3 regions of the Dyella jiangningensis genome follow, and region 3 is predicted to be linked to each of the others. Evidence: predicted binding sites of a transcription regulator. Region 3 holds the regulator's gene; each other region holds the start of a gene.
The links. The regulator HrcA, encoded in region 3, represses chaperone genes, less so after heat shock. The targets are predictions, from matches to a motif close to TTNGCACTCNNNNNNNNNGAGTGCNAA.

Region 1 (10,516 bases), 1.1 Mb from region 3:
CGCACGTACACGCGCAGCTTGCTGGTGTCAGATACCTGGAACAGCGGCGTGCCGCCACCGCTGTCGGCCGTGACCAGTGCGCCGACGTCGGTGTTGCGCGCGGTCACGCGGCCATCGAACGGCGCGACGAGGCGCGCATACGATTTCAGCGCCTTCAGCCGGTCGACATTGGCCTGCGCCGCATTGACCTGGGCCTGCTTGGCGGCGTAGTCACCGTTGTACTGGTCCACCGATTGCTGCGACACGGAGTCGGGATCGGTCTGGTGCAGCACCTGCCAGCGCTTGGCGGTGGTGGCCGCAAGCGCCGAGTTCGCCTTGGCGCTGGCGAGATCCGCTTGCGCCTGCAGCAGCTGCTGGTCGAGGTCCGGCGTGTCGATCTCGCCAAGCACGTCGCCGGCCTTCACCACCGCGCCGATGTCCTTGTTCCAGGACTTCAGGTAGCCGCTGGTGCGCGCATAGATGGGCGCATTCGTATAGGCGTCCATCTGCGCAGGCAGTTCCAGCGGCGACTTGCCGTTGCCGGCCTCCGGCGTGGTGACCACCACGGTGGGAATGGCCTGTTCGTCGGTCCACTGGCGCAGGCTGCGCGCATCGGAGATGCGCATCGTCACGCCGACGACCACGACCGATCCGAAGACGACAGCAGCGATCAGCGCGGCGAGGCGCAGGCGACGCAGCGACGGCGTCGATTCCGGCAGAGAGGAAATGTGCTCAGACATGGACAGGTTCTCCGGCAACAGGAGCCGAATCGGAGGCGCGACCGCGTCGCGCATGCACGATGGAAAAGACGACGGGGACGAAGATGAGGGTGGCGGTGGTGGCGAACAGCAGGCCGCCGATCACGGCACGGCCCAGCGGCGCGTTCTGTTCGCCACCATCGCCAAGACCCAGTGCCATCGGCACCATGCCGATGATCATGGCGAGTGCCGTCATCAGCACCGGGCGGAAGCGCACGAAGCCCGCTTCGCGCGCCGCCAACGTGGCATCGCCATGGAAGGCCAGGCGCTCGCGGCAGAAACTCACCACCAGGACCGAGTTGGCGGTGGCCACGCCCATGCACATGATCGCGCCGGTGAGTGCGGGCACCGACAGCGTGGTGCGCGTCACGAACAGCATCCATACGATGCCGGCCAGTGCCGCGGGTAGCGCGGTGATGATCACGAATGGGTCGGTCCACGACTGGAAGTTCACCACGATCAGCAGGTACACCAGCACGCCCGAGCCCAGCAGGCCGAACAGCAGGCCCGAGTACGCCGCGTTCATCGTCTGCACCTGGCCCAGCAGCGCGATGTTGGCGCCCTTGGGCTTGGACTTCTCGGTGTCCTTGAGGATCTGCTGGATGTCACCGGCCACCGCGCCGAGGTCGCGCCCCTGCGTGGTGGCATAGATCTCCACCATCGCCTGGATGTTGTACTGGCTCACGACCATGTTGCTATGCGTGCGCGACACGTCGGCCAGCGCACCAAGCACCTGCGGATTGCCGCCGTTCCTGGCGGTGATCGGCAGGTTGGCGAGCGACGCCAGCGAGTCGAGCCGGTACTGCGGCACCTGCGCCGAGATCGGATAGGTGACGTTGTTGTCGGGATTGAGCCAGAACGTCGGTGATACCTGCGACGTGCCCGAGAGGTCGGCCACGAGGCTGCTGGTGACGTCCTGCTCCGTCAGGCCCAATACGCCGGCACGCGTGCGATCCACATCGATGCGGAATGCCGGCGTGGCCTGCGATTGCTGGATGCGCGCGTCCACCACGCCCGGGATCTTGCGGATACGGTTGAGCAGCAGGTTCGCGTACTCGAAGTTCTTGTCGAGATGGAAACCGCGGATCTGCAGGTCGATCGGCGCCGGCGAGCCGAAGTTGAGGATCTGGCTCACGATATCCGCCGGCGGGAACGAGAACACCGTGCCCGGGAACAGCCGCGGCAGCTTCTCGCGCAGCGCCTTCACGTACTCGGCGCTGGGACGATGGCCTTCCTTCAGCGAGATCTGGATGTCGCCGTCCTGCTCGCCGATCTGTCCGGTGTTGTTGTAGATCGTGTTGATGGAGCTGGAATACTGGCCGATGTTGTCGACCATGGCTTCCAGTTCATCCGGTGGAATGACCTGCCGAATGGCCTTCTGGATGTCCGCGAATTCGGCCGACGTCACTTCCACGCGCGAACCCACCGGTACGCGGGCGTGCACCAGGATCTGGCCGCCATCCACGTCCGGGAAGAAGTTGCTGCCCAGGCCCGGCAGCAGCAGGAACGACAACAGCACGAACGCAAGGAAGCCCGTGACGAACACCTTGCGATGCTGCAACGCGAGGTTGAGCATGCCGCTGTAGCCGGCGCGGAACACTTCGAAGCGATCGACGAAACCGCGCTGGAAGCGGCCGAGCGCCGACTTCGGCGGCGGCAGCGGCAGGTGCTGGCCGTGCTCGTCCACGGTCGGCGGATGCTCGTGCAGCAGGTATTTCGCCATCGTCAGCACCAGCGTGCGCGACAGGATGTACGAGGCGATCATCGCGAAGATCACGGCCTCGGCGAGCGGCACGAACAGGTAGCGCGCGACGCCCGTCAGGAAGAACATCGGCACGAACACGATGCAGATGCACAGCAGCGAGACGAAGGCCGGCACGATGATCTGCGACGAACCGTCGACGATCGCCGTGATCACGTCCTTGCCCTGCTCCAGGTGCCAGTTGATGTTCTCGATCGTCACCGTGGCGTCGTCGACGAGGATCCCGACCGCAAGCGCGAGCCCGCCGAGCGTCATGATGTTGATCGTCTGGCCGAGCGCCGACAGCGCGAACACCGAACCGAGCACCGCCAGCGGAATCGATGTGGCGATGATCAGCGTCGAGCGCCAGCTGCCGAGGAACAGCAGGATCATCAGGCTGGTGAGCGCCGCGGCAATCACGCCTTCGCGGATCACGCCGTTGATGGACGCGCGCACGAACAGCGACTGATCGCCGATCGGTGTGATCGTCAGGTTCTCGGGCAGCGCATCCTTCATGCTCTCGAGACGGTCACGCACGCCGGCCACGATGGCGAGCGTGGACGTCGAGCCGTTCTTCAGCACCGACAACAGCGTCGAGCGCACGCCATCGACGTGCACGATGTTGGTCTGAGGTGGATTGCCGTCGCGCACGTGGGCCACATCACGGATGTAGATGGTCGCGCCGTTGACCGTCTTGATCGGCAGGTTTTCCAGTTCGGCAACACGTTCGGCTGCATTGTTCAGCAGCATCACGTACTCGTATTTGCCGATTTTCTGCGTACCGATCGGGCTGATCTGCTGCTGCGCGGCGAGCGCATTGGCGACGTCCTGCGTCGAGAGACCGCGAGCCTGCAGCGCCGCGGGATCCACATCGAGCTGGATCTGTCGCGTCTTGCCACCGAATGGATAGGGAATCGCCGCGCCGGGCACGGTCACCAGCTGCGGACGCAGCAGGTTGAGGCCGAGGTCACCGAGCTGCTGTTCGCTCAGCCCCTTGCCGGACAGCGCCAGCTGCAGGATCGGCACGGTGGATGCGTTGTAGTTGACGATCAACGGTGGCGTCGCGCCCGGCGGCATCTGCTTGAGCAGCGTCTGCGCGACCGCAGTCACCTGCGCATTCGCCGTGGCGATGTTCACGCCGGGCTGGAAGAAGATCTTGGTGATGCCCATGCCATTGAGCGATTCCGACTCGATGTGCTCGATGTCGTTCACCGTGGTGGTGAGCACGCGCTCGAACGGCGTGTTCATGCGGCCGGCCATCTGGTCGGGCGTCATGCCGGTGAACTGCCAGGCGACGGCGATCACCGGGATGTTGATGTCCGGGAAGATGTCGGTGGGCGTACGCACCGCCGACATCACGCCGAAGATCAGGATGGTCAGAGCAAGGACAACAAAGGTGTAGGGCCGCGTGAGCGCGATCCGGACGATGCCAAGCATGCGGGGGATTTCCGTGCGCGAATGATGCGTCGCGGCAAATTTTCGCATGCACCTGATGCGCCCGGATCATCCGGACGCATGAAGATAATTTCATGTTGCCGGCAAACCGGCTGTCACACGATGGCAGGCGTGACTTCTGGCACGGATCGCGACAGGCACGTGCCCGGCTTTTCACCCGGCGCGAGCGCATAGCAGTACAACGTGAGACGTGCGCCCGTGCCTGCTTCGCCGATATCCAACGCGTAGCCATGCAGGCGCACGATCGCGCTGACGATGCTCAAGCCCAGACCGGAGCCAGCCGTCGTGCGGCTGTTGTCGCCGCGATAGAAGCGTCGCGTCACCGCGTCGCGTTCGTCGGCGGGAATACCCGGGCCGCTGTCGATGATGTCCACGCGCGGGCCTCGCTTGTCCATGCTCGCGCGCAGGCGCACCTGTCCGCCCGGCGGCGTGAACTTGATGGCGTTGCCCACGAGGTTGGCCAGCGCCTCGAACAGCAGATGCGCATCGGCGCGGATCGGCGCCAGCGTCTGGATGTCCAGTTCGAATGGCTGCCCGCGATCCTCGGCCACCGGCGCATAGAACTCATGCACCTGCCTCAACACCTGGCCGACGTCCACTTCGTCGAAGCAGGCGGCGCGGTTGCGGTCTTCCAGCTCCGACACGCGAAGCAACGCGCGAAAACGCGTCAGCACGGCGTCGATGTCGACCATGCACGCCTCGATCAGGGTCGCCTCGGGCTGGCCTTCCAGTTGCTGTTGCGTGCGATAGAGGCGGGCACGCAGACGCGTGAGCGGCGTACGCAGATCGTGCGCGATGTTGTCGCACACGCCCTTCACTTCGTTCATCAGGCGCTCGATTTCGCCCAGCATGGTGTTCACGATGCCGGCGAGCTGGTCCACTTCATCGCCGCGGCGGCTCACCGGCAAGCGCTTGGAAAGATCGCCCTGGCGGATCGGATCGGTGGCTTCCTGCAAGGCGCGTATGCGCTTCTCCGGCCCGCGCCGCAGCAGGAAGCCGCCGAGCAGGCCGGGGATGATGGTGAGCGACACGCCCCATAGCAGCGCACGCCGGATGATCGCGCCAATGCCGTCGATGGTGCTGGTGTCCTTGGCGATCACCAGGATGTCGCCGTTGGGCAGCTCGGATGCCAGGCCGCGCGCGCGCACGCGCTCGGCGTCGCGATCCGGGCGCGGCAGGCCGTGGGCGAGCTGGTGCACCAGCCCATCGCGCGGCAATGCGCGCGGCAGGTTGTCGATGTTGCCCGCCAGCGGACGATGCTCGTGGTCGAACAGGCCGACCGACATGATGCCGTGCGGATCGATCTTGCTCGCCGCATCCACCGTCGCCGGCAGGCGATCGGGTTCGGTCGAGCCGATGTAGTGCATGCGCTGCAGCAGCATCTGGTCGATCACGTTGTTGAGATAGCGCGTGGTTTCCCACTGGATCACGCCAACCAGCACGAAGCCCCACAGCGCGAACAGCGCGCCATAGATCAGGATCAGTCGCGACGTGGCCGAATGCCAGGCGTTGGGGCGCGCGTTCATGGCGTCACCGATGCGGTTTCCTGCGCGGCCGTCAGCATGTAGCCGGTGCCGCGCACGGTGTGGATGAGCGGCGGCTGGCCGGCCGTATCGATCTTGCGGCGCAGCCGCGCGATATGCACGTCGATCACGTTGGTGCCGGGGTCGAAATGAAAGCCCCACACGGTCTCGAAGATCATGGAACGCGTGAGCACCTGGCCGGAGTTGCGCATGAGGAACTCCAGGAGGCGGTATTCGGTGGGCAGCAGCGTGAGCGGCTGGCCGTCGCGGTAGGCGACATGGCTCACCAGGTCCAGTTCGAGATTGGCCACGCGCAATCGCTGCACGGCCTGCGGTTGCCGCCGACGCAGCAGCACTTCCGCCCGGGCGGCCATCTCGTCCGGCGCAAACGGCTTGGTGAGATAGTCGTCACCGCCCGCACGCAGTCCGCGTACGCGTTCGTCCACATCGCTCAGCGCGCTGATCATCAACACGGGCGTGTCGACCTGCGCGCGGCGCAATTCGGCGACCACGTCGATGCCATCCATGCCGGGCAGCATGCGATCCAGCGTGATGAGGTCGTAGCCGTCCTGGCAGGCACGTTCGAGCCCTTCGCGCCCATTGGCTATCCATTCGGCGGTCATGCCGTGCACGCTGAGCTCGGCGACGATTTCTCGCGCCGTGGTTTCGTCGTCTTCGATGACCAGCACTCGGGCCATGGCTAGGAGGCTATGCGCGTATCCAGTGACAGGAACGCGGAGCCTTCCCTGCCCCGCAAAAACCAACGGCCCCGAGCGGGGCCGTTGGCATGTTACGCCGTTCGATGCGGTTACGCGGCAAACAGCGAGCGCATCTTCTTCATGGCGTTGGCCTCGACCTGGCGGATGCGCTCGGCGGAGACGCCGTACTCATCGGCAAGATCCTGCAGCGTGGCCTTGTCTTCGTTCAGCCAGCGGCGCTGGATGATGTCGCGCGAACGCTCGTCCAGCTTCTGCAGAGCGGTCGACAGCGTGTCGAGCTGGTTGTCGGCCTGATCGGCGTCGGCCACGTTGTCGTACGGGTCGGCACCATCGTCGATCAGAAACGCTTCCGGCGCCGGCTTGGCGTCTTCCTCGGCATCGGCCGGGGCTTCGAAGCCGATGTCGCGGCCGGACAGGCGCGATTCCATCTCGCGGACGGTCGCCTCCGGCACGCCCAGGTCCTTCGCCACCGTGCGCACTTCCTCGGCGTTCATCCAGCCCAGGCGCTTCTTGCTCTTGCGCAGGTTGAAGAACAGCTTGCGCTGCGCCTTGGTGGTAGCCACCTTGACGATGCGCCAGTTGCGCAGGATGAACTCGTGCATTTCGGCACGGATCCAGTGCACCGCGAAGCTGACCAGGCGAACGCCCTGGTCCGGGTTGAAGCGCTTCACGGCCTTCATCAGGCCGATGTTGCCTTCCTGGATGAGGTCGGAAAGCTGCAGGCCGTAGCCGCTGTAACCGCGGGCCACGTGCACCACGAAACGCAGGTGCGACATCACTAGTTTGCGGGCCGACTCCAGGTCGTCGCTCTCGTTGTAGCGACGCGACAGGGACTGCTCTTCTTCCTGGGTCAGCACCGGGATCCGATGGACCGCCGAAATATAGGCATCCAGACTGCCGACGACACTCGGCACCGGCAGGTTGGCGGTCACCAAAGCTTGAGACATGTGTGGAACCTCCTGAATGAGGGATCAGCTTAGCACTCGGGTGGTAGGAGTGCTAAAGGCCCCGGCAAGTTCCGCGGCCTTTTCATGAACTGAATAGTACAGGAATTTGGGACACACGTCCAGTGGTGCATCCCAGGGGAGGCTCCACTGTGCCTGGCGGGCGGTTCAGCAGTGGTGAAAAGCCCGTTTCAGCCGAGTTCGGCGCGGGGCGGAAGGGACCAGTCGATCGGGGCCACCCCGCGGCTCTCCAGATACCGGTTTGCCGCCGAGAAGTGACCGCAACCCAGGAAGCCTCGGTGCGCCGACAAAGGAGATGGGTGCACGGACCGCAAAACGCAATGGCGGCGGGCATCTATGAGCTGGCCCTTCTTCTGGGCGTAGGAGCCCCAGAGCATGAAGACCAGGCCTTCCCGTTCCCGGTTCAGGGCATCGATGGCGGCATCGGTGAAACCCTCCCAACCCTTGCCCTGGTGGGAACCGGCCGCGGCCTGTTGCACGGTAAGCGTGGCGTTCAGCAGCAGCACGCCGCGATCCGCCCAGGGCGTGAGGCAACCGTGGTCCGGCGGCGCGATGCCTAGATCCCGGTTGATCTCCTTGAAGATGTTCTGCAGCGACGGCGGCGTCTGCACGCCCGGCCGCACGGAGAAACACAGGCCATGGGCCTGGTTCGGGCCGTGGTACGGGTCCTGCCCGAGGATCACCACCCGCACGGCATCGAACGGCGTGTGGTCGAAGGCGGCGAAAATTTCCGGCCCCGGCGGGTAGATCACCTTGCCGGCCTGTTTCTCCGTGCGCAGGAAGGCCGACAACGCCTGCATGTCCGGCCGGCCGAGGTAGTCGCCGATGCGCTCCTTCCAGGACGGCTCCAGCTTCACGCGGTCCTCGGTCATGCCGCCTCGTCGTGTTCGCGCAGGTGCTGCGACACGCGCAACTGGAACAGCAGCTTGGTGATCAGCAGCTTTTCCTCGATCGGCTTCTCGACCAGGTCGTTGGCGCCCGTGCGCAGCAAGGCGGCCTGGTTGACCGGGTTCTCGTCGCCCGTCATCACCAGCACCGGCAGGCGGCCCTTGCCGTAGCCGTATTCGCGGCGAATGCGTTCGAGCAGGTCGCCGCCAGTGAGTTCGCCCTTCAGGCTGACGTCGGTGAGCACGATGTCGGCGCCCACCTTGCCCTGCTCGCGCGCGGTATCCAGCAGCGCCAGCGCGTCCTCGGCGCTGATCACGTGGCGCACGGTGAGGCCATGCTTCTCCAGGATGCGACGGGTGGCGAGCGCCACCACGCGGCTGTCTTCCACGTACAGCACTTCGCCTTCGGCCGAATCGGCCGGGCGCACATAGCCGCGGATGAATTCCGCCAGGGCCTGGAAGCCCAGCGACTTGTCGAAGTAGTCGGTGACGTGTTCGCCCAGGGTGCGGCTGTGCAGGCGACCGTCGACATCGCCCGAGACCACGACGATGGGGACATAGGCCTGTGCAGCCGATTCACGCACATGGCGCGCCAGCTCGAGGCCGTCGATGTCGGGCAGACGCAAGGCAATGGTGATGAAGTCGAACGCGCCGCCCTCGAGCAGCTCCTTGGCTTCCGCGCCCGAACCGGCACCCACCACCTCCGATTCCGGCAGTTCGGCCTTCAGCACGCGAGCGATCAGCTGACGCACCACCTTGGAGCCGTCCACCACCAGCACCCGGGGCGCCGTTCCTATCACTCGACTACTGAAACTCGTACTCATCCCCTGTCATCCACCTGTTGGCCGGGATTCCCTATCCCTGTCCCCCGGGTGCAACCCTCCGCACCGCGATCCCAGCCGGTATCTTGCACCGGTAATCCACCACCCGCATTACCACTTGGGCGCGGACGTGAGCCCGCGCACGCTTCATGCGGCCTTGCGCAACTGCCAGGCACTGACCAGGCGGGCGCCCAGCCAGCCCAGCAGAGCCGATGCCAGCGGCACCGCCGCCAGCAGCCAGACCGGCAGCACGTTGATCTGCAGCTTGCCGGCATACACCTGGCCCAGGCGGGCAACCGGCTCGGCCAGCGCCCATTCCACCAGTACGGCAAAACCCACCGCAAGCACGCCGCCGAAGAGGCCGTACCAGATACCGGCATAAAGATAGGGGCGGCGCACGAAAGCGCGGCTCGCGCCCACCAGCATCAGCACGCCGATTTCCTCGCTGCGGCTGGCGATATCCACGCGCACCGTGTTGCCCACCACCAGCAGCACCGCCACCGCGAGCAACACGGCGAGAATCAGCACCGCGCGCTCGCCCACGCCAAGCAGGGCTTCCAGGCGCTGGCGCCAGGTGCCGCCATCCTGCACCTGGTCCACGCCCTGCATGCCACGCACGTCGGACACGAGGTTGTCGACGCTGTCGGCGGTGGCGTCGGGCTTGGGCAGCACTTCGAGCACGTAGGGCAGCGGGTTGGCGTCCAGCGTATGCAGCGCGCCGGAGAAACCTTGCATCTTCGCCAGCTCGTCCATGCCCTGCTGCGGGGTCTTGACCGTCACCGCGGCCACGCTCGCGTGGTCACGCAGCTTCTTGGCCATCAGGTCGGCGGACGCCGCGCTCTGGCTGGGCTGCAGGAACACGCTGATGGTCTGGTTCTGGCCCAGCGCCTCGCCCATCTTCTGCACGTTGCCGAGCAGCAGGTAGAAGGTGAGCGGCAAGGCCAGTGCGATCGCCATCACCGCCACCGTGAGCAGCGTGCCGACCGGACGCGACATCAATCGACGCAGGCTCGCCGCCGCGCTCCAGCCATGATGCTCGCGCCAGCTCGCCACTGGCCGCGCGCGATGGCGACCGCCTCGCCCGTGCGTTTCCGAGAGCAACGGGCTTTCGTTGAGCGGAATGTCGGTCTGCGTGTTCACAGGACCTCCTCGGAAGCGATATCGGCCACCAGGCGCCCGTGGTCCAGTACCACCACGCGCTTCTTCATGCGCTTGATCAACGGCAGGTCGTGGCTGGCGACGAGCACGGTGGTGCCCACCTGCTGGAATTCGGCGAAAAGGCCCATGATTTCCACCGCCAGCGTCGGATCGAGGTTGCCGGTGGGTTCGTCGGCGATCAGCAGCATCGGCTTGGCCACGATGGCACGCGCAATGCCCACGCGCTGCTGCTCGCCCGCCGAGAGCGTGGCGGGCAACTGGCGTTCGTAGGAAAGCAGCCCCACTTTCTCGAGGGCCGCACGCACGCGCTTGCTGCGATCGCCCGGCGCCATGCCGCCGATCATCAGCGGCAGCTCGACGTTGGCGAACACGGTGCGGTCCATCAGCAGGCGGTGATCCTGGAACACCATGCCGATGCGACGACGCAATTTCGGAATGCCGCTGCGACCGACCTTGCCGAGGTTCTGCCCGTCCAGCGTGATGTTGCCGTGCGACGGACGCTCGATCAGG
Region 2 (10,516 bases), on a different contig from region 3:
CACGCGGCCGTGAGGTACATCGGGAAGGCCAGCACCTGCTTGAGCGTTTCCATCCAGGCGCCCGGACGCGGCAGCAGGCGCGCGAGCGCCGGCACGAAACCTACGGCGAGGAAGGGCAGCGCCAGGCCTACGCCCAGCGTCAGGAACACCAGCAGCGCATGCAGCATCGGCGCGGCGAACGCATAGGCCAGCGCGCTGCCCATGAACGGCGCGGTGCAGGGACTGGCCACGGCCACGGCGAGCACGCCGGTGAAGAAATCGCCCGCATGGCCCGAGCGCGAGGCCAGCGACGACCCCACGTTGCCCAGCGAGGTGCCGAACTGCACCACGCCCGACATCGACAAGCCCACGGCCATCATCACGCAGGCCAACCCGCCCACCACCAGCGGCTGCTGCAGCTGCGCGCCCCAGCCCAGCGCATGGCCGGCCGAGCGCAGCGCCACGATGGCGATGCCGATCAGCGCGAAGGTCGACAGCACGCCGGCGGTATAGAAGAGCGCGTGCGAGCGCGCCTTCGCATGGCTCTCGCCGCTCTCGAGCAGGCCGACGGCCTTGATCGACAGCACCGGCAGCACGCAGGGCATCAGGTTCAGCACCAGGCCGCCGACCAGGGCGAGCAGCAGCGCGGAGATCAGGCTGCCTTGCAGCGCGCCGCCGGCGAGTTCGGCGGGCGGCATTTCCGGCGCGGGTTCGCTGGCGGTGCCCGAGGTGGGCGCCGCGCCGCCGAGGTCGATGGCAAGCGTGCGGGTCATCAGCGGATAGCAGAGCCCGCCGTCCTGGCAGCCCTGGAAGCTGGCTTCCAAGTTCACCGTCGAGCGGCCCGAGGCGTCGCCCTGGATGGTCACCGGCAATTCGACCTGGTCGAAGTACACCGTGGTCTTGCCGAAATGCGCGTCCTCGTGCTCGACGCCGGCCGGCCACTCGGGCTTGCCCAGGCTCAGGCCGTCGGCATCCTTGAGTTTCAGCGCGGTCTGGTCGCGGTAGAGGTAGTAGCCCTTGGGCAGGGTCCAGCGCAGCAGCAGGTGCTGGTGGTCCTTGGCCAGCGCTTCCAGGTGGAACGCCTGTTCCGCGGGCAGCGCGCCGCCGTCGCTGGCACGGTTGGAGCCGAGCTTGCCGAGCGCGGCGCCGAGCGAGCCGTCGCCACCTGCCTGCGTGGCGCCCGCCGGCAACGGCAGGTCCAGCTGCTCGGTATGCGGCGGATAGCAGATCTTCGGATCGACCTCGTGGCAGCCCTGGTACTGCACGCTCAGCTTGAGCCGCGAGGCGCCCGCCACGGTGTATGGCAGCGTGGCGTCGATCGAGTGGTGATAGATCTCGACGTCGCCCAGGTATTCGTCGTGGTGCTTCTCGCCGTCGGGAAACTGCGCCTCGCCCAGCGTCACCCCGTCGCCGGCCTTGAACTTCATGCGGCCGCGATAAAGGTAGTAGTCGGGCGCGATAGTCCAGTGCAGCTTGAGCACGCCGGGCATGGAGGTGTCGGTGCTGAGCTTGTACGCCTCGGTCACCGGCAACAGGCCGTCGAGGTCGTCCTGGGCCAGGGCCGGCAGCGCGAGGGACAGCAGGCAGAGCAGGGCAGTGAGGCAGGCGGCCAGGCGGCCGGGACGGATCAGGCGCATTGCAGCTCCAGCGTGGAGAGACCCGTGCCGTGGCGCGGGCGAAGGGGAATTATGGACCAGCTCGGGGAAGGGGGCTGGACCAGGGATGGACCATCCGGATTCAGGCACGTTCAGTCATGACTTCGCTCAAGCCTGTCCCGCGGTTACGGAGGCGCAGCATTCCCGTGGTCAGGGCTACGCCCAGCAGGATCACCACGCAGCCACCGGCCATGGCGAGGGTGATCGGCTCGTGCAGGAACAGCAGGCCCCACACCACGCCGAACACCGGGATCAGGAACAGCACCACCATGCTGCGCGAGGCGCCCACGCGGGCCATCAGCCGGTAGAACAGCACGTAGGCCAGCGAGGTGCAGATCGCGGCCAGGCCGAACATCGCCAGCCACGCCGATACGCCCGGCATGCGGGCCGGCCACATCCAGAGGGTGAAGGGCAGCAGCACGGCCGCGGCCACCAACTGGCTGCCCGTGGCCACGCTGAGCGGCGTCACGCCACGCAAGGTGCGGTGACTGACATGGGCGCCGACGGTGTAGCAGACATTCGCGCCCACGCAGGCGGCCATCGCCCAGCCGGACCCGCCGACGCCATGGCCGTTGAAGCCCACCGTGCCCGCCACCAGCCACACCACCCCGGTGAAGCCGATCACCAGGCCACTGGCCTGCGTGGCGTTGAGCTTTTCGGAGAACAGCATCCAGCCCGACAGCGCCACCAGCAGCGGTGCGATGGCGTCGGAAATGGCGGATACGCCGGCCGGCAGGCTCTTCGCCGCAAAGGAGAACAGCACGAACGGCAGCGCCGAGTTGGCCAGGCCCACGATCAGGATCGGGCGCCAGTTCGTCGCCATCTCCCTGAGCCGCTGGCGCGACAGCAGCAGCGGCGCCGAACAGATCGCCGCGCCGATGGCACGCATGCCCGCCAGCGCCATGCCGCCGAATTCGTCCGCACCCATGCGCATGAACAGGAACGAGGCGCCCCAGATGGCTCCCAGCAACAGCAAGGCGATGGTGTCGGAGGTTTTCATGGCGGGGTCCAGTGCTTTCTTGCCGTCATTCCGGCGCAGGCCGGAATGAGGGGCTTGGGAGGTGTCGGCTTCTTTACGTCGTCGGTCTTGCAAGATCGGTTTTCATAAAGAAGGCTAGCCGTCCATAGTGTCAGAACCTGTCAGCAGACTTCAGCGCTTGCCCTGGCCGAACAGCACGCGGCGCTCTTCCTCCGACAAGGGCTGCTTCGGCGCATAGCTGCTCTCCACGCCCTCATAGGTCCGCTGCGTCGCCGGACGCGCCGAGATCGCCATGAACCAGCGCTCCAGGTTCGGGAAATCCGACAGCGTCTGGCCGTGCGCCTCGTGCGGCACGATCCACGGATAGCAGGCGATATCGGCGATGGAGAACGCGCCGGCGATGAACTCGCGGTTCGCCAGGCGACGGTCGAGCACGCCGTACAGGCGGCTGACTTCGCGCGTATAGCGGTCGACCGCGTAGGGAACGGGTTCCGGCGCATAGACGCGGAAATGACCCGCCTGCCCGCCCATCGGCCCCAGTCCGCCGACCTGCCAATACAACCACTCCAGCACCTCGAGCCGGTCGCGGCCGTCGGTCGGCATCAGCCGGCCGGACTTTTCCGCCAGGTACTGCAGGATCGCGCCCGATTCGAACACGGTGATCGGCGCGCCGCCGCCCGCAGGGGCGTGGTCGACGATGGCGGGGATCTTGTTGTTCGGCGAAATGGCCAGGAAGGCTGGCTGGAACTGCTCGCCCTTGCTCAGGCTCACCGGGGTGATGAAGTAGGGCAGTCCGGTTTCCTCGAGGAACAGCTTGATCTTGAGGCCGTTGGGCGTGGCGGCGAAGTAGAGCTCGATCATGGTGGGGCGCTCCGGGGACGGTAGGCCTAGTGTCGGTGTTCCACTGGTCTTGAAAAAGGTCCAGATCAGGTGAAATCTTTCGGACCAGTCATTCCCCGGACGTGAGCCCATGGATCAGCCGCTCGCCTTTCCCCTCGACATCCCTGCCCGCGGCCGGCTGGAGGCGCTGCACGGCCAGTTGCGTGCGGCCATTCTCGACGGACGCCTCGCGGGAGGGCAGGGCCTGCCCTCCACCCGCGCGCTGGCGGGCTCGCTCGGCATCTCGCGCAACACGGTGGTCGCCGCGTATGACCGCCTGCTCAGCGAGGGCTACGTATCCGCACGCCATGGCTCGGGCTATGCGGTTGCCCAGGGTCTGGCGAAGAAGAAGGCGGCGTCACCGGGCGACGAGGAGGGCGATCGTCGGCTGGCGGCACGCTGGCGCCACCTGACCAGGCCGGTGCGCAGCGGCGGCAAGGCGCCCGTGCGCCACGACTTCTGCGTGGGCTTGCCGGACGCCTCGCGCTTTCCGTTCGACGCGTGGCGCCGCCTGTCGGCGCGCGCCTTGCGCAGCCTGTCGCGCACGCCGGCGGTCTACGACGCACCGGCCGGGCGGTTGGCCTTGCGCGAGGCCATCGCCGGCCACGTGTCCTTCGCCCGCGCCGTGACCTGCGGCGCCGACGACATCGTGGTCACCAGCGGGGCGCAACAGGCGTTTGACCTGCTGGCGCGCTGCCTGGTCACGCCGGGGCGCTCCGTCGTTGCAGTGGAAGACCCGGGCTACCCGCCGTTGCGCGCGGCGTTCGAGGCGGCAGGCGCGAGCGTGGCGCCGGTGCCGGTCGACGCCGAAGGCCTGGTGGTCGAGCAGATTCCGCCCTCGGCGCGGGTGATCTACGTGACGCCTTCGCACCAGTTCCCGCTCGGCATGGTGATGTCGCCCGCGCGGCGCATGGCCCTGCTCGATTTCGCGCGCCGCCATGGCGCGGTGGTCATCGAGGACGATTACGACGGCGAATTCCGCTACGGCGGTCGCCCGCTGGATGCGTTGCAGACGCTCGACCGCGAGGGCCTGGTGTTCTACGTCGGCACCTTCTCCAAGAGCCTGTTCCCTGCGCTTCGGTTGGGCTACGTGGTCGCGCCGCCGTGGGCGATGGCCGCGCTGGCGCAGGTGCGCCAGATCAGCGACTGGCATTGCGACGTGCTGGCGCAGGACACGCTGGCGTTGTTCATCGCCGAAGGCCACCTGGCCCGCCACGTGCGCAAGATGCGGCGCATCTATGCCGAACGCAGGGAAGCACTCATCGACGGTCTGGCGCGTCACGCCGGCAACCTGCTGGCGCTGCAGGCATCCGACGCGGGGCTGCATGTGGCGGCGCTGCTGCCGACCGACCTGCCGGCCGACGCGCTGGTGCGCCGTGCGGCGGAGCAGGACATGCGCATCGAAGCGCTCGGCGGTTACGCCATCGGCGCCACATCGCCCAACGGGCTGGTGTTTGGCCTGGGCATGCTGCCGGTGGCGCGGATGGAGGAAGCCACGCAGGCGCTGGGTCGGTTGCTGGCAGCCGCACGCTGAGCGGCTGGTCCGCTCGATTCTCCGGCAACTGGTCCTGTCCGGCAGCCGATGCTCGGCGGAGCATGGAGCCTCCCCCTCAAGGAAGCCCGCCGTGCGTTACATCGTCTTGCTATGCCTGCTGCTGTCCTGCGCCCTCGTGCATGCTTCCGACACGGGTCAGTCGCGCGCCGAAACCGCCGGCCGCAGCCTGATCGGCCAGCCCGCGCCGCGCATGGTGGTGAAGACCATCGACGGGCAGACCATCGACCTGGGCGCGCTGTACGGCAAGAAGGCGGTCTACCTGAAGTTCTGGGCCACCTGGTGCGTGCCCTGCCGCGAACAGATGCCGCATTTCGAGCGCACCTTCGAGCAGGCCGGCCCCGACATGGCGGTGATCGCCATCGACGTGGGCTTCGACGACAGCGTGGACGAAGTGCGCAAGTACCGGCAGGCCGTGGGCCTTGGCATGCCGATCGTGTTCGACGACGGCACGCTGGGCGAGGCCTTCCATCTGCGCGTGACGCCGCAGCACGTGGTGATCGGACGCGACGGGCGCATCCTCTACGTCGGCCACGAAGCCAACGACAAGCTGGAAGCCGCGCTGGCGCAGGCGCGCACGAGCTCATCCGCCAACGTGGCCATCGCGGCTGCGCCCAAGGACGAGCCGCATTACGACGTTGGCGATCGCGTGCCCGCGTTCCAGGTGCATACGCTCGACGGCAAATCGGTGCCCGCCTTCGGCGCCACGCCGGGGCAGCCGACGGCGTTGCTGTTCCTCTCGCCGTGGTGCGAGTCCTACCTTGTCAAGAGCCGGCCCGCGCTGGCAGAAAGCTGTCGCGCCGCGCGCGAACGGGCCGAAGTGCTGGCGCGTCAGTCCGGCGTCCGTTGGCTCGGCGTCGCCTCGGGTCTGTGGGCCAACCGCGACGAACTGGCGGCCTACCAGCGCGAACACCACATCGCCATGCCGCTGGCCCTGGACGACAGCGGCGCGCTGTTCCGCCGCTTTCGCGTGATGCACGTGCCCACCGTCATCGTGCTGGACGGGAAGGGGAAGGTGGTGCGGCGGACGGAAGAGGTGAATGAAGCAGCGCTCCCCTTGTAGGAGCGCACCCAGTGCGCGATCGGGGCAATGGACTGCCTCGATGGGTAGCGGCCGCGTCATCGCTTCGTAGGCTCTTCGCGCACTGGGTGCGCTCCTATAGAAGAGCGGGCGGTCAACCCGGATCGCGCACCCAGTCCAGATACGCCTCATGGCCCTGCGCTACCGGCACGGCGACCAGTTCCGGCAGTTCGTAGGGGTGCAGCGCCAGCAGGCGCTCCTTCAGTGCCGCAAAGCGCTGCCCGGTGGTCTTGATCATCAGCAGTTCCTCGCTGTCGGTGACGACCTCGCCCTTCCAGCGGTAGGTGGAGCGGATGCCGGGGATGCGATTGACGCAGGCCGCCAGGCCTTCGCCCACCAGGGCATCGGCCAGGGCCTGGGCGCTGGCCGGGTCGGGGCAGGTGCAGTAGCAGAGCAGGACGGGGTCGGACATGGCGCCAGCCTAGCGCGGCCCGTTGGCCGCGGCACCCTCCCGATCCTCCTTTGTAGGAGCACCCAGTGCGCGATCGGCGCCAGGCCGTGCCGCCCGGGCGTCAGATGGTTGCGTCGCTGCCTCGCAGGCTGTTCGCGCACCGGGTGCGCTCCTACAAAAAGGCAAAAAACCGCCGCGGCGCCCTTGAAAGGCCTGAACGATTCCCCCATTGCAGTCCCCAGCCACCGGACCGGCACCTCTTGCAGGGGGGCTTTGCGTCGTTATTATTGGCACTCACCTGCCGGGAGTGCTAACAGCGCCAGTCAACAGGCGCCGCTCCGGGGTAACCCCTTTGTTTGTTCCAACCATCAATCAAGCTGGAGCCCATCCCATGAGCAAACTGCGTCCGCTGCACGATCGCGTCATCGTCAAGCGTCTCGAAGAAGAGCGCGTCTCCGCTGGCGGCATCGTCATCCCCGACAGCGCCACCGAGAAGCCGACCCGCGGCAAGGTCATCGCTGCCGGCGCGGGCCGCATCCTGGAAGACGGCAAGGTCCGTCCGATGTCGGTCAAGGAAGGCGACACCGTGCTGTTCGGCAAGTACGCCGGCCAGGAAATCAAGATCGACGGCGAAGAGCTGGTCTTCCTCAAGGAAGACGACATCGTCGCGGTGATCGAAGGCTAAGCGCCTCTCCCGCACCTCTTCCCACCTCATTCAACGCATTTGAAGGAATTACGAAATGGCAGCTAAAGAAGTCCGCTTCGGCGAAGACGTCCGCGCCCGCATGCTCAAGGGTGTGAACACCCTGGCCAACGCCGTGAAGGTCACCCTGGGTCCGAAGGGCCGCAATGTCGTGCTCGAGAAGAGCTTCGGCGCCCCGACCGTGACCAAGGACGGCGTGTCCGTGGCCAAGGAAATCGAACTGGCCGACAAGTACGAGAACATCGGCGCGCAGATCGTCAAGGAAGCCGCTTCCAAGACCTCCGACGTAGCCGGCGACGGCACCACCACTGCCACCGTGCTGGCCCAGGCGTTCATCCAGGAAGGCCTCAAGGCCGTTGCCGCCGGCATGAACCCGATGGACCTGAAGCGCGGTATCGACCAGGCCGTCAACGCCGCGGTCGCCGAGCTGAAGAAGCTCTCCAACCCGACCGCTGACGACAAGGCCATTGCCCAGGTCGGCACGATCTCCGCCAACTCCGACTCCGCCATCGGCGAAATCATCGCCGACGCGATGGAGAAGGTCGGCAAGGAAGGCGTGATCACCGTCGAGGACGGCAAGTCGCTCGAGAACGAGCTCGACGTCGTCGAAGGCATGCAGTTCGACCGCGGCTACCTGTCGCCGTACTTCATCAACAACCCGCAGACGCAGCAGGCTGAACTCGACGACCCGTTCATCCTGCTGCACGACAAGAAGGTCTCGAACATCCGCGATCTGCTGCCGGTGCTCGAAGCCGTCGCGAAGGCCGGCAAGCCGCTGCTGATCGTCGCCGAGGAAGTCGAAGGCGAAGCGCTGGCCACGCTCGTCGTCAACACCATCCGCGGCATCCTGAAGGTCGCCGCGGTGAAGGCGCCGGGCTTCGGCGATCGCCGCAAGGCGATGCTGGAAGACATCGCGATCCTCACCAGTGGCCAGGTCATCTCCGAGGAAGTCGGCCTGCAGCTTGAGAAGGCCACGATCAACGATCTGGGCCGCGCCAAGCGCGTGGTGATCACCAAGGAAAACACCACCATCATCGACGGCGCCGGCGAAGCCGAGCGCATCCAGTCGCGCATCGGCCAGATCCGGGCGCAGATCGAAGAAGCGACGTCGGACTACGACCGCGAGAAGCTGCAGGAGCGCGTGGCGAAGCTCGCCGGCGGCGTGGCCGTGATCAAGGTCGGTGCCGCCACCGAAGTCGAGATGAAGGAAAAGAAGGCCCGCGTCGAAGACGCGCTGCACGCGACCCGCGCGGCCGTTGAAGAAGGCATCGTCCCGGGCGGCGGCGTCGCCCTGATCCGTTCGCTGAAGGCCATCGAAGGCCTGAAGGGTGCCAACGCCGACCAGGACCTGGGCATCGCCATCACCCGTCGCGCCCTGGAAGCCCCGCTGCGCGCCATCGTCGCCAACGCCGGTGACGAGCCGTCCGTCGTCCTGAACAAGGTGAAGGAAGGCAACGGCAACTTCGGCTACAACGCCGCCACCGGCGAGTTCGGCGACATGATTGCCTTCGGCATCCTGGACCCGACCAAGGTGACCCGTTCGGCCCTGCAGTTCGCCGCTTCCGTGGCTGGCTCGATCATCACGACCGAAGCGGCCGTGACCGAAGTGCCGAAGAAGGAAGAAGGCCATTCGCACGGTGCGCCGGGCGGCATGGGCGGCATGGGTGGCATGGACTTCTAAGTCCCCGCCTCCAGGCAGCTACACGGAAAACCCCGCCTTGCGCGGGGTTTTCTTTTGGACGTCCAAACGATCAGGGCTTCATTGGCGCATGAGAACCTCAGCGCCGCGCTTCGCTTCCCCGCCGTTCCCGCTTCACGGCGTACATCGCCGCGTCGGCCTGGGCCAGCATGCCTTCGGCATCGAGGGCATCCGACAGCGCGACCGCCACGCCGATGCTCGGTCCGGCGTACTCGATCACCGTGCCGGCAAGATGAAAATTTCCCGTGGTCGCCGCCTGCAGGCGCTCTTCGATGATTCTGCTCACGACCTCCGCGTCGGCGCGCGGCGGGCTCGACAGGGCGACGAATTCATCGCCACCGATGCGCGCCACGAAGTCGTCGATGCGCATGGCGCCCTGCAGTCGCCCGCCGATGGCGCGAAGGAACTGGTCGCCCGCATCGTGGCCGTAGCGGTCGTTGATGTCCTTGAACTTGTCGAGGTCGACGAAGGCCACCACCAGGGCGCGGCCGTCCTGGGCGAGCGCGGATCGCCGACGTCCGAGTTCGGCCATCAACGCGCGCCGGTTGGGCAAGTGCGTGGTGGCGTCCATGAGGGCGCTGACCGCCAGTGAATCGTTGGCCTGCCGTAAGGAACTCACCAGTTGCTCTCGCTCGATCTGCTGGCCGATCAACCGCGCGAACATCTGCAGCACCTGCTCGGCGCCTTCCGCCAGCGGCTTGCGCTCGTCGCTGGCGGCGCACAGCGTGCCGTAGAGCGATCCGTCCTCCATGCGTACCGGTGTGCTGGCGTAGGTGGCGATACCCAGGGCGCGCGCCGGCGCCGAGTCGGCCCAGCATTGGGCGACGTCATCGGTATAGCTGCGGCCTTCCTCCAGTGCGCGCTTGCACAGCGTGCCTTCCCACGGCACCAGCAGGCCCTCGGGTATCTGCAGGCGCTGCGTGTTGCGCGAATACAGGATGTATTGCGCGCCGGCGACCAGGTCGATGGTGGTCAGGTAGGTCGATTCCAGGCCCGTGACCGCCTGCAGTAGTTCGAGCAGCGGCCGCACCAGTTCTTCCAGCGAGCGTGCCTGGGTGACCGACTCGGCAAGCCGGCCGACGAAATTGACGGGGAGCGACGGGGTGGGCGGCATCACGGCCATGACGTTGCGCCTTGGATGGCAGGTGGACAGCGGGGCGCCGCGATGGCGCGGGCCATTAGTACCATGCCCGGCGAGCGTCGCCATGCCATGGACGTACCAAAGCGGAAATTATTTTTCCGCGGGCATTTCCGTTTTCGCGATCTCGCACGTCTTGGCTCTTGTCACAGCCACCACGCGGGACGCGCGCGCCTTGAACGAACGGAATCTTCTGCCGGGGGAGGACCCCCTGGACGCCGACCTGGTGTTCGCGGCTAGCGGTTGCGCCTACGCGGCGCAACGTTCCCTGGAGCGCGAACTGTACCTGGCGAGGCCCGAGCGCCCGCAGGTGGCTGGACAACGGGAGACCGCCGCCAGGGATGGCGCCCATGCCTCGCTGTGGTGGCGCTCCTTGCGCGGCCGCAGCGATTGGGTGGGGCACGCGGGCCAGCGCGCCGTGATGGCCGCGAAATACCTGGTGCGCGCCGCCAGCCTGCCG
Region 3 (10,516 bases):
GACGGCAAGCAGGAAACCGGTAGCAGGAAGAACAGAAGATTTCGATGGCATGCAGTCGATGTTACCTGTCGGCGTCACGGGGTATAGGCGGCCATCCTTTCGGCTGCTATACATGCAGGCATGTACAGCATTGTCCTGGTCGATGACCATGCCATCGTACGCGAGGGGTTCAAGAGGCTGATCGAGCTGGAGCCGGATCTGGAGGTCGTTGCGGAATGCCGCAGCGCCGACGATGCGGTGGAGGCGGTTGGCCAGCGTCGACCCGACCTCGTGGCGCTCGATCTCTCGCTGCCCGACGGCAGCGGGCTGCCGTTGATCGAGCACCTGCGCAGCGTGGCGGCGGACACGCGCATCGTGGTGCTGAGCATGCACGACGGCGAACCCTATGTTTCCGAAGCGCTGCGACGTGGCGCCAGCGGGTACGTGACCAAGGGCGTGGCGCCGGAGGAACTGGTGGCCGGCCTGCGTGCAGTGATGCAGGGCGAATGCTTCCTCAGCTCCGACCTGCGCAAGCGCCGCGCCGAACGGCCGAGCGAATCGCGCGACCCCATCCATCGCCTGACCGCCCGCGAACGCGAGGTATTCCTGCTGCTGGCGGCGGGCCGCGCACCCAAGCAGGTCGCCGGCGAACTGGGCATCGGCCAGAAGACCGTCTACATCCACCGCGCCAGCCTGATGGGCAAGCTGGGCGCCGGCTCGGAACTCGACCTGTACCGCATGGCCGCCGAACGTGGCCTGCTGCCGCGCAAGAACTGAGTTATCCAGTTCCACCTGTAGGAGCGCACCCAGTGCGCGACCGCAGCGCATCGCCATGCCCCAGCCGTCGTTTTTCGCTAAGCCCCGTGGCTGGCCAGTGACACTGTAGGAGCGACCCAGTGCGCGACCGCAGCACACCACCGATTTTCAACCCCAACGCCTTGCCATCGAGCCAAGACTACATCCGTGGGAACGCAATCTTTGCGCGACAGCGACTTCGCTTAGAGACGGCATCGTTTCATCGCGATGCCGTGGAGGTGTGAGCGCCGATCGCGCACTGGGTGCGCTCCTACAGGGGAGGCGTGTCACCTCTCTATTCTGCAGGCCTTCCCGAAAGTGCCTTAGGCTTGCGCGCGATCCAGCATCTGCTTCGCATGCGCCTTGGTTTCGCGCGTGATCTCCACGCCGCCGAGCATGCGTGCCAGTTCATCGCGACGTCCGTTCGCATCGAGCTTTTCAATGCGGGTGCGGGTGGACTCGCCGTCGCTCGCCTTGCTCACACGGAGGTGTGCATGGCCTTGCGCAGCAACCTGCGGCAGATGAGTCACGCACAGCACCTGACGTTGGCCACCTAGGGCGCGCAGTTTCTGGCCCACCACTTCGGCGACAGCACCGCCGATGCCCGTGTCCACTTCGTCGAACACCATGGTGCCGATGGTGTCCTTGCCCAGCGTGGCCACTTCGATGGCGAGGCTGATGCGAGCGAGTTCGCCGCCCGATGCCACCTTGCGCAGCGGACGCGGCGGTTGGCCCGGATTGGCGCTGACCAGCAGCTCGCAACGCTCGCGACCCTGCACATCGGGATCGCCTTCGCCGGCAGCTTCCAGCTCGATCACCAGGCGGCCGCCGCTCATGCCGAGTTCGGCCATCAGCGCGCTCACTTCGATGCCCAGGCGCGTCGCGGCTTCCTCGCGCGCGCGGCTCAGCGTGGCGGCATGTTCGTCGTAGCGCTGCTGCAATTGCTGACGCTGGCGGGACAGCTTGTCGACCGCATCTCCGGCGCCTTCCAGCTCGGCAAGTTCGTCGCGCAGCGTCGCCGCCTTGTCGTACAGCTCAACCGTCGACACGCGATGACGGCGCGACAGTTCGTGCAGCCGCGTGAGGTGCGTGTCCACTTCGGAAAAACGCTCCGGATCGAGGTCCACATCCATCGCATAGCGACCCAGGCCGTCGGACGCCTCGGTGAGCTGGATGGACGCGTTGTCCAGCAGCTCCAGCAACGGGGCGAGCCGGTCGTCCAGCGCGGCCAGCTTGCTCATTTCCAGTTGCGCGCGCCCCAGCGCCCGGCGCAGGGCGAATTCGCTGTCGCCATCGATCAGTTCGACCACGCCGCCGGCGCCTTCGGCCAGACGACCTGCATTGGCGAGCCGCTTGTGGCTGGCCTCCAGCTCGACCAGGCCGTCGGCGGGCAGGGCCCACTTCTCCAGTTCGTCCAGCTCGTGGCGCAGCAGTTCGATGCGCTGTTCGCGGTCGTCGCCGCCACTCAATTTACGGATGCGCTGGCCCAGCTCACGCCACTGCGTGGCCAGTTCGCGCACCTGGCTGACCAGGCTCTCGTTGCCGGCGTAGGCATCGAGCAGTTCGAGCTGGTGGGCGCGCGACAGCAGCGCCTGATGCTCGTGCTGGCCATGGATCTCGACCAGCATCGTGGCCAGTTCGCCCAGCTGGCTGGCGTTGGCGGGGCGTCCATTGATCCAGGCGCGCGAGCTGCCCTCGGCGCGGATCACGCGGCGCAGCTGGCAGGTGTCTTCCTCGTCCAGTTCCTCGCGGCGCAGCCACTCACGCGCCTCGGGCAGGTCCGACAGGTCGAATTCGGCGGTGAGCTCGGCGCGATCGCTGCCGGCGCGCACCATGCCGCTGTCGGCGCGGGCGCCGGCCAGCAGCATCAGGGCGTCCACCAGCAGGGACTTGCCCGCGCCGGTTTCGCCGCTGACCACGGTAAGTCCCGGGCCGAAGGCGATCTCGGCTTCTTCGACGACGGCAAAATGACGAACGTAGAGCGAGGTGAGCATGGGCGAGGGCGTGGTGAAGTCGGGGGATTGTAAGGGGCAGGGGGCGGGGAACGGGTAGTAGGGGCGCACGCTCCGGCGACCAGCCGGTGCGGGCATCCGCTTTCGGCACCCCGTTGCCCGCTTCCCCATCCCCTTTCTTGCAAACTTTTCCCTCAGACCTTATTTCTTTGCTGTCTCACGGATTGCTACAGCATGCCCGCCGCCGATCTCGATGCCCGCGCACGCCGCCTGTTGCGCACATTGATTGCCCAATACCTCGCCGACGGCGAGCCCGTGGGGTCGCGCACGCTGTCGCGCTCCTCCGGCCTGGACGTCAGTCCGGCCACCATCCGCAACATCATGGCCGACCTCGAAGACGCCGGCCTGGTCGCCTCGCCGCATACCTCGGCCGGCCGCGTGCCGACGCCCCGTGGCCTGCGCCTGTTCGTGGACAGCCTGATCGAATTGCAGCCGCTGCCGATGGACGAGATGGCCCGCCTGCGCCGCGAACTGCCGCCCGGGCCCACCACCACCCGCGACCTGCTGGGCAATGTCTCGACCCTGCTGTCGGCGATGACCCGCTTCGCCGGCGTGGTCACGGTGCCGCGGCAGGCTGATTTCCCGCTGCGCCATATTGATTTCGTGGCGCTGCCCGATGCCCGCGTGCTGGTGATCCTGGTGTTCTCGGACAACCAGGTGCAGAACCGCATCGTGCAGTTGGCCAAGCCGCTGGACGGCCGCGAACTGGAGCAGGCCGCCAACTACCTCAACAGCCAGTTCGCCGGGCTGCGCCTAGACGACATCCGCGCCCACTTGCTGCGGGAACTGCGCGAGGCCAGCAGCGAGCTGCGTCAGCTGCTGTCGAGCGCGGTCGAGCTGGCGGCGGCCTCGTTCGCGCCCGGGGGCGAGAGCGACGACGTGCTGGTCAGCGGCCAGACCAACCTCATGGGGTATTCGGAGCTGGCCAACCTGGAGCGCCTGCGCGAGCTGTTCGAGGCCTTCCAGAAGAAAAACGAGCTGCTGCAGCTGATGGAGGTCTGTGCCAAGGCCCCTGGTGTTCGTCTGTTCATCGGCGAGGAGTCGGGTTTTGCCGCCCTCGACGGCTGCAGTGTGGTCACCGCCAGCTATGGCGCCCAGGGGCGCGTGCTGGGGGCTGTCGGGGTGATCGGGCCGACCCGGATGGCCTACGAGCGGGTGATCCCGGTGGTCCAGGCCACGGCCGGATTGCTCAGCGACGCCTTGAATCGCGTCGCGACGACCTTATAACGCGCCCGGGAGGCGGGGTTTTACCCGCAGGTAATTGACGGCGGGCGCCAGGGGCGCCGGCCACGGATGAGGCTTGGAGTCATTTCATGCAGAACAACGATCCAACGACGTCGAACGCGGCGCAGGGCGCCGGCGGACAGGGCGAAGCCCCCAACGCCGAACTGGAGGCACTGAAGGCGCGCATCGCGGAGCTGGAAGCCAGCAACGTGGAGCTGCGCGACACCGTGCTGCGCGAGAAGGCCGAGATCGAGAACCAGCGTCGCCGCCTGCATCGCGATGTGGAACAGGCGCGCCGCTTCGCCAACGAGAAGCTGCTGAACGAGCTGCTGCCGGTGTACGACGGACTCGAGCGTGGCCTGCAGGTGGAAGGTGGTGACGTGGCCAGCGTGCGCGAAGGCATCGCCCTCACGCTCAAGTCGTTGCTGAAGATCGCCGAGAACAACGGCCTGGTCCAGGTCGATCCGGTCGGCCAGCCACTGGATCCGGAGAAGCACCACGCGGTGAGCATGGTGGATGCCCCCGGCGCGGCGCCGAACACGGTGGTCAGCGTGCTGCAGAAGGGTTATGTGCTGAATGATCGACTGTTGCGTCCCGCTCTGGTGGCGGTCGCGAAGGAATGACGCCATCGCCGGCGGTTTGGACGCCTGAACGGCGACCCCGTCGGCATGGATGGCGTAGGCATCGGAGTGCTTGCCGGCATTGAGTTGCAAAGCCGCGAGCCCCATCTGGAAACCAGTTGCGGCCGAGGGGTCGCTTAAGAATTTAGGGAGTAGACAACATGGGTAAAATCATTGGTATCGACCTGGGCACGACCAACTCGTGCGTTGCCGTGATGGACGGCACCACCGCCAAGGTCATCGAGAACGCCGAAGGCGATCGCACCACGCCGTCGATCGTCGCCTTCACCAAGGACAACGAAGTCCTCGTGGGCGCGCCGGCCAAGCGCCAAAGCGTGACCAACCCCAAGAACACCTTCTACGCGGTGAAGCGCCTCATCGGCCGCAAGTTCACCGACGCGGAAGTGCAGAAAGACCTGCACATCGTGCCCTACGGCATCGTTGCCCATGAAAACGGCGACGCCTGGGTGCAGACGGCCGACGGCAAGAAGATGGCTCCGCAGGAGATCTCGGCCAAGGTCCTCATGAAGATGAAGAAGACCGCCGAGGACTACCTCGGCGAGCCGGTCACGGAAGCCGTGATCACGGTGCCGGCGTACTTCAACGACAGCCAGCGCCAGGCCACCAAGGACGCCGGCCGCATCGCGGGCCTGGAAGTCAAGCGCATCATCAACGAGCCGACCGCGGCCGCGCTCGCCTTCGGTCTGGACAAGAAGGGCGGTGACCGCAAGATCGCCGTGTACGACCTGGGCGGCGGCACCTTCGACGTGTCGATCATCGAGATCGCGGACGTCGACGGCGAGAAGCAGTTCGAAGTGCTGTCGACCAACGGCGACACTTTCCTGGGTGGCGAAGACTTCGACATGCGCGTCATCGACTACCTCGTCGAGGAATTCAAGAAAGACCAGGGCATGGACCTGCGCAAGGACGTGCTCGCGCTGCAGCGCCTGAAGGAAGCGGCCGAAAAGGCGAAGATCGAGCTGTCGTCGAGCCAGCAGACCGAAATCAACCTGCCGTACATCACGGCCGACGCATCGGGTCCGAAGCACCTGAACCTCAAGATCACGCGCGCCAAGCTCGAAGCGCTGGTCGAAGACCTGGTCGAGCGCACCATCGAGCCGTGCCGCACCGCGTTGAATGACGCCGGCCTGCGCGTGTCCGACATCAACGAGGTGATCCTCGTCGGTGGCCAGACCCGCATGCCCAAGGTGCAGGAGTCGGTGAAGGACTTCTTTGGCAAGGAGCCACGCAAGGACGTCAACCCGGACGAAGCCGTCGCCGTCGGCGCGGCGATCCAGGGCCGGGTGCTGTCCGGCGCGGCGAAGGACGTGCTGCTGCTCGACGTGACCCCGCTGTCGCTCGGCATCGAGACGATGGGCGGCGTGATGACCAAGCTGATCGAAAAGAACACCACCGTGCCGACCAAGGCCTCGCAGGTGTTCTCCACCGCCGACGACAACCAGACCGCCGTGACCGTGCACGTGCTGCAGGGTGAGCGCGAGCGCGCCAGCGCCAACAAGTCGCTGGGCAAGTTCGACCTGCAGGGCATCGACGCGGCGCCGCGCGGCATGCCGCAGATCGAAGTGACCTTCGACATCGATGCCAACGGCATCCTGCACGTGTCGGCCAAGGACAAGAAGACCGGCAAGGAGCAGAAGATCGAGATCAAGGCCGGTTCGGGCCTGTCCGAGGAAGAGATCAACCGCATGGTGGCCGACGCCGAGGCCAACAAGGAAGAAGACAAGAAGTTCCACGAGCTCGTCGGCGCCCGCAACAAGGCCGACCAGCTGGTGCACGCCACCCGCAGCGCGCTCAAGGAGCACGGCGGCAAGGTGCCGGCCGACCAGCTGAGCTCGATCGAAGGCGCGCTTTCCGACCTCGAGAAGGTCAAGGACGGCGACGACAAGGCGGCCATCGAGTCCAAGATCGAGAAGCTCGAGCAGGTGGCGCAGGCGCTTTACGCCGCCGCCCAGGGTGGTGCCCAGCCGGATGCCGGCGCCCAGGCGGGCGGGCAGCAGCAGGGTTCGGCAGCCCACGACGACGTGGTCGATGCCGAGTTCACTGAAGTCAAGGACGACAAGAAGTAAAATGGCCCGGTCGGCGCTGCCGATCTGATGCAGCCCGCGCCGGGGTTTGGTCCTCGGCGCGGGCTGTTTGTTGAGAAGAACATGGATCGCTCGATTCATGTGCAAGAGAGCGATCCATGCCGGATGCAACGATGAGCAAGCGTGATTACTACGAAGTCCTGGGTGTCGAGCGCACCGTCACCGAAGTCGAGCTGAAGAAGTCCTTCCGCCGGCTGGCGATGAAGTACCACCCGGACCGTTGCCCGGACGATCCGCATGCGCAGGAAAAGTTCAAGGAGGCCAAGGAGGCCTACGAAGTGCTGTCCGACGCGCAGAAGCGCGCGATGTACGACCAGCACGGCCATGCCGCGTTCGAGCACGGCATGGGCGGTCGCGGTGGCGCCGGTTTCGGCGACATGGGCGACATCTTCGGTGACATCTTCGGCGACATCTTCGGCATGGGCGGCGGCGGGCGTGGTCGCCAGCGCCGCGGTTCCGATCTTCGCTACATCATGGATCTCGATCTCGAAGAGGCCGTGTTCGGCGTCGAGAAGAAGATCGAGATTCCCACGCAGGTGAACTGCCAGCACTGCAATGGCACCGGCTCCGACGACGGCAAGACCGTCACCTGCAAGACCTGCGCAGGCCATGGCCGCGTGCGCATGCAGAACGGCATCTTTTCCATCCAGCAGGCGTGCCCGCATTGCGGCGGCAGTGGCCAGACCATCGAGAAGCCCTGCAAGGAGTGCGACGGCGAAGGCCTGTTGCAGGAAACCCGCACGCTGTCGGTGAACATTCCGGCGGGCGTGGACAACGGCGATCGCATCCGCCTTACCGGCCAGGGCGAAGCCGGCCCCGGCGGCGCCGAGGCGGGCGATCTCTACGTGGAGGTGCGCGTGCGCGAGCACGCCATCTTCCAGCGCGAAGGCAACGACCTGCATTGCGAATTGCCGATTCGTTTCTCTCAGGCGGCGCTGGGTGCCGAGCTGCAGGTGCCGACGCTGGAAGGCGAAGTGCCGATCAGCATTCCGCCGGAAACGCAGACCGGGCAGATGTTCCGCCTGCGCGGGCGCGGCGTGAAGTCGGTGCGCAGCAATCGCACGGGCGACCTGATCTGCCGAATCGTGGTGGAAACGCCGGTGCGCCTCACCAAGCAGCAGCGCGACCTGTTCGAACAGCTCGAAGCCACCTTCGCTGGTGGCGAAGCGGACAAGCACACGCCGCGCGCCAAGACCTGGGTCGATGGCGTGAAGCAGTTCTGGTCGCGCGTCACCTCGTAACTCCTTGCGGCAATGCCCTTGCAGCCGATGGCCTGGATAACTCCGGGCCATCGCGCATGTCCGGGCCATGCGTGTACGTCGCCGGCGGCAGGCGGTAGCATCTCGCCCTTCCTGTCCTGCTGCGCCGGTCGCGGAGTCCTGAATGAGCCATCCCGTTCGTCTAGCCATCAATGGCGCCACCGGCCGCATGGGCCAGGTGCTGGTGCAGCTGGTCAAGGGCGACAAGCGTTTCGTGCTGGTGGCCGCCATGGTCTCGGCGAATTCCGCCCTGCTAGGGCAGCCGGTGTTTCCCGGTGACGATGCGCCGACCTATACCAACAGCTGGCCGGGCGCGGGTGCCCTCGACGTCGTGATCGACTTCAGCGGCCCCGCGGGACTTGCCGCGGCACTGACCTATTGCGAGTCGCACGGCGTGGCGCTGGTCACCGGCACCACCGGGCTCGATCCCACCTTTGGCCAGCGTCTGGCCGTCTCTTCGCAACGCATGGCGTTGCTGCGCTCGGCGAACTTCAGCCTCGGCGTGGCCGTGCTCACGCGTCTGTTGCGCGAGGCCGCGGCGACCTTGCCGAGCTGGGATCTGGACATCATCGAGGCGCATCACAACCGCAAGGAAGACGCACCCTCCGGTACCGCACTAGCCCTGGGTGAGGCCGCAGCGGAGGCGCGTGGCACCTCGCTTTCCGAAAGCGGCGTGTATTCGCGTGAAGGACGCACCGGCCCGCGTGCGCTCGGCACGATCGGCTTCGCGGTCGTGCGCGGCGGCGACGTCGTGGGCGAGCACGAGGCATGGCTGATGGGGAAGGGCGAACGCATCGAGCTTACGCATCGCGCCACCGACCGCTCCATTTTTGCGCGTGGCGCCCTGGAAGCCGCGCACTGGCTCAGCGGCCGCCCACCGGGCGAGTACGACATCGACACCATGCTGACCGAGCGTGCCTCGCGCTGAGCAGCACGCGATGCGAGGATCGATGACATGCCAGGAGCCCCGCCGCTCAGGGATCGAGCCTTGGCGCAGGCGTAACTCTCCGGTCGCCCGCGAAATGTCGCTTGTCCGTGCCGGCTGCGATCGCTAAAATGCAGGGGTTGTCATTGGGGAGTAGCCATCCTCACCCCGCGCAGCCTTCTGGCTGCGTATTCCAGAGGAATCCGCGTCAACAGACTTGAAGCCCCGGCTTCATGGCGTGGATGGTCAACGACACCTTCGGTGTCGGCAGCCCGGCGAGACCTTTGGCCGCGACGCGCTCACCTTTGCCGGGCGAGCTCGCGTCGTCGAGCCAATGGTTTTCCGCTCGCCCGGCCTTGGAAATTGCATGCTCACCGCATTGTTGTTCCTGCTTTCGGCTGGTGCGATCTATCTCGCCTGCGAGTATTTCGTGAACGGCGTGGAGTGGTTCGGCCAGAAACTCAACCTGGGCGCTACCGCCACCGGCACGATCCTCGCGGCGTTCGGCACGGCCTTGCCGGAAAGCGCGGTCACCTTCGTGGCCGTGATCCTGGGCCGTACGCCCGAACAGCGGGATATCGGCGTGGGCGCCGCCTTGGGTGGCCCCTTGGTGCTCGCCACCATCGCCTATGCCGTGGTCGGCGTGGCGTTGTGGATGAATCGTCGGCGCTTGCGGCGCAACGACAACATGGTGCGCGTGGAGCATGGGCGCTTGTCGCGCGACCAGGCATGGTTCCTGGCCATCTTCGTGGTGAAGTGCTCGCTCGGCCTGATCGCGTTTGCGTTCAAGCCATGGCTGGGCGTGCTGTTCCTGGCGGCGTACGGTCTCTACGTCTGGCGCGAGCTGAAGAGCGACGACACCGCACCCGAAGAAGAAGTGCTCGAACCGCTGAAGCTGCAACCGAAGGCGGCAAATCCATCGCTGTGGTGGATATCCGCCCAGACCGTGCTGGCCCTGCTGGTGATCGCCATTGCCTCGCATACCTTCGTCAAGCAGATCGAGGCGATCGGTGTGGCGCTGCAGCTGTCGCCACATCTGGTCGCGCTGGTGCTGAGCCCGGTCGCCACCGAATTGCCGGAAACCATGAATGCGCTGATCTGGGTGCGCCAGGGCAAGGAACGGCTCGCCCTGGCCAACATTTCCGGCGCCATGATGATACAGGCGACCATTCCCAGTTCACTTGCGCTGTTCGCCACGCCTTGGCTGTTCGATGCGCCGCTGATGGTGGCAGGCGTGCTCACCGGCGTGGCCATCGTGTACCTGTGGTGGCTGTTCCGCCGCGGACGCGTCGATGCGCGCTGGCTGGTGCCGGTGGGGCTGCTCTATGGCGTATTCGCCGGCTACATCGCCTGGCATTTTGGCAGCCAGGCCTGAGTGAGCCAGGGCAGTGCGCCGCGAGCGCCGGCGCCTGCCTCGTCATTCGTGTTGGGAGCTGACCGGCACCGGTATGGACCCGGTCGCGCTTCAGTCCTTGTGCGCCGCATTCCGGTCGCGACCCGCGCCAAGCTTGCGGTCGAGCGATCCGAACAGCTTCTTGAAGGCACGGGAGAATTTGCCGCGCTTGGTCTTGCGCAGCTTTTCCTCTTCGCTGGTGAG

Region 1: rpoH (RNA polymerase sigma factor RpoH) is a predicted target of HrcA. The motif match lies at 7,152-7,178, and genes of this name have one in related genera.
Region 2: groES (co-chaperone GroES) is a predicted target of HrcA. The motif match lies at 6,804-6,830, and genes of this name have one in related genera.

Annotation. Positions count from the first base shown of each region.
Region 1 covers NZ_NFZS01000004.1:1,128,838-1,139,353, forward strand. Annotated here, with positions in the region: gene CA260_RS17695 (efflux RND transporter periplasmic adaptor subunit) at 1-719, opposite strand, end outside; gene CA260_RS17700 (efflux RND transporter permease subunit) at 712-3,915, opposite strand; gene CA260_RS17705 (sensor histidine kinase) at 4,029-5,459, opposite strand; gene CA260_RS17710 (response regulator transcription factor) at 5,456-6,154, opposite strand; gene rpoH (RNA polymerase sigma factor RpoH) at 6,265-7,122, opposite strand; gene ung (uracil-DNA glycosylase) at 7,311-8,012, opposite strand; gene CA260_RS17725 (response regulator) at 8,009-8,851, opposite strand; gene ftsX (permease-like cell division protein FtsX) at 8,996-9,988, opposite strand; gene ftsE (cell division ATP-binding protein FtsE) at 9,985-10,516, opposite strand, start outside.
Region 2 covers NZ_NFZS01000001.1:470,301-480,816, forward strand. Annotated here, with positions in the region: gene CA260_RS01995 (protein-disulfide reductase DsbD family protein) at 1-1,616, opposite strand, end outside; gene CA260_RS02000 (DMT family transporter) at 1,717-2,634, opposite strand; gene CA260_RS02005 (glutathione S-transferase N-terminal domain-containing protein) at 2,785-3,474, opposite strand; gene CA260_RS02010 (PLP-dependent aminotransferase family protein) at 3,584-5,026, shown strand; gene CA260_RS02015 (TlpA family protein disulfide reductase) at 5,118-6,107, shown strand; gene cutA (divalent-cation tolerance protein CutA) at 6,220-6,537, opposite strand; gene groES (co-chaperone GroES) at 6,908-7,201, shown strand; gene groL (chaperonin GroEL) at 7,257-8,900, shown strand; gene CA260_RS02035 (sensor domain-containing diguanylate cyclase) at 8,998-10,041, opposite strand; gene CA260_RS02040 (VirK/YbjX family protein) at 10,232-10,516, shown strand, end outside.
Region 3 covers NZ_NFZS01000004.1:42,094-52,609, reverse strand. Annotated here, with positions in the region: gene CA260_RS12830 (MASE1 domain-containing sensor histidine kinase) at 1-51, opposite strand, end outside; gene CA260_RS12825 (response regulator transcription factor) at 121-756, shown strand; gene recN (DNA repair protein RecN) at 1,098-2,768, opposite strand; gene hrcA (heat-inducible transcriptional repressor HrcA) at 2,961-4,013, shown strand; gene grpE (nucleotide exchange factor GrpE) at 4,100-4,633, shown strand; gene dnaK (molecular chaperone DnaK) at 4,792-6,717, shown strand; gene dnaJ (molecular chaperone DnaJ) at 6,849-7,976, shown strand; gene dapB (4-hydroxy-tetrahydrodipicolinate reductase) at 8,119-8,922, shown strand; yybP-ykoY riboswitch at 9,054-9,209, shown strand; gene CA260_RS12790 (sodium:calcium antiporter) at 9,287-10,294, shown strand; gene CA260_RS12785 (2OG-Fe(II) oxygenase) at 10,385-10,516, opposite strand, start outside.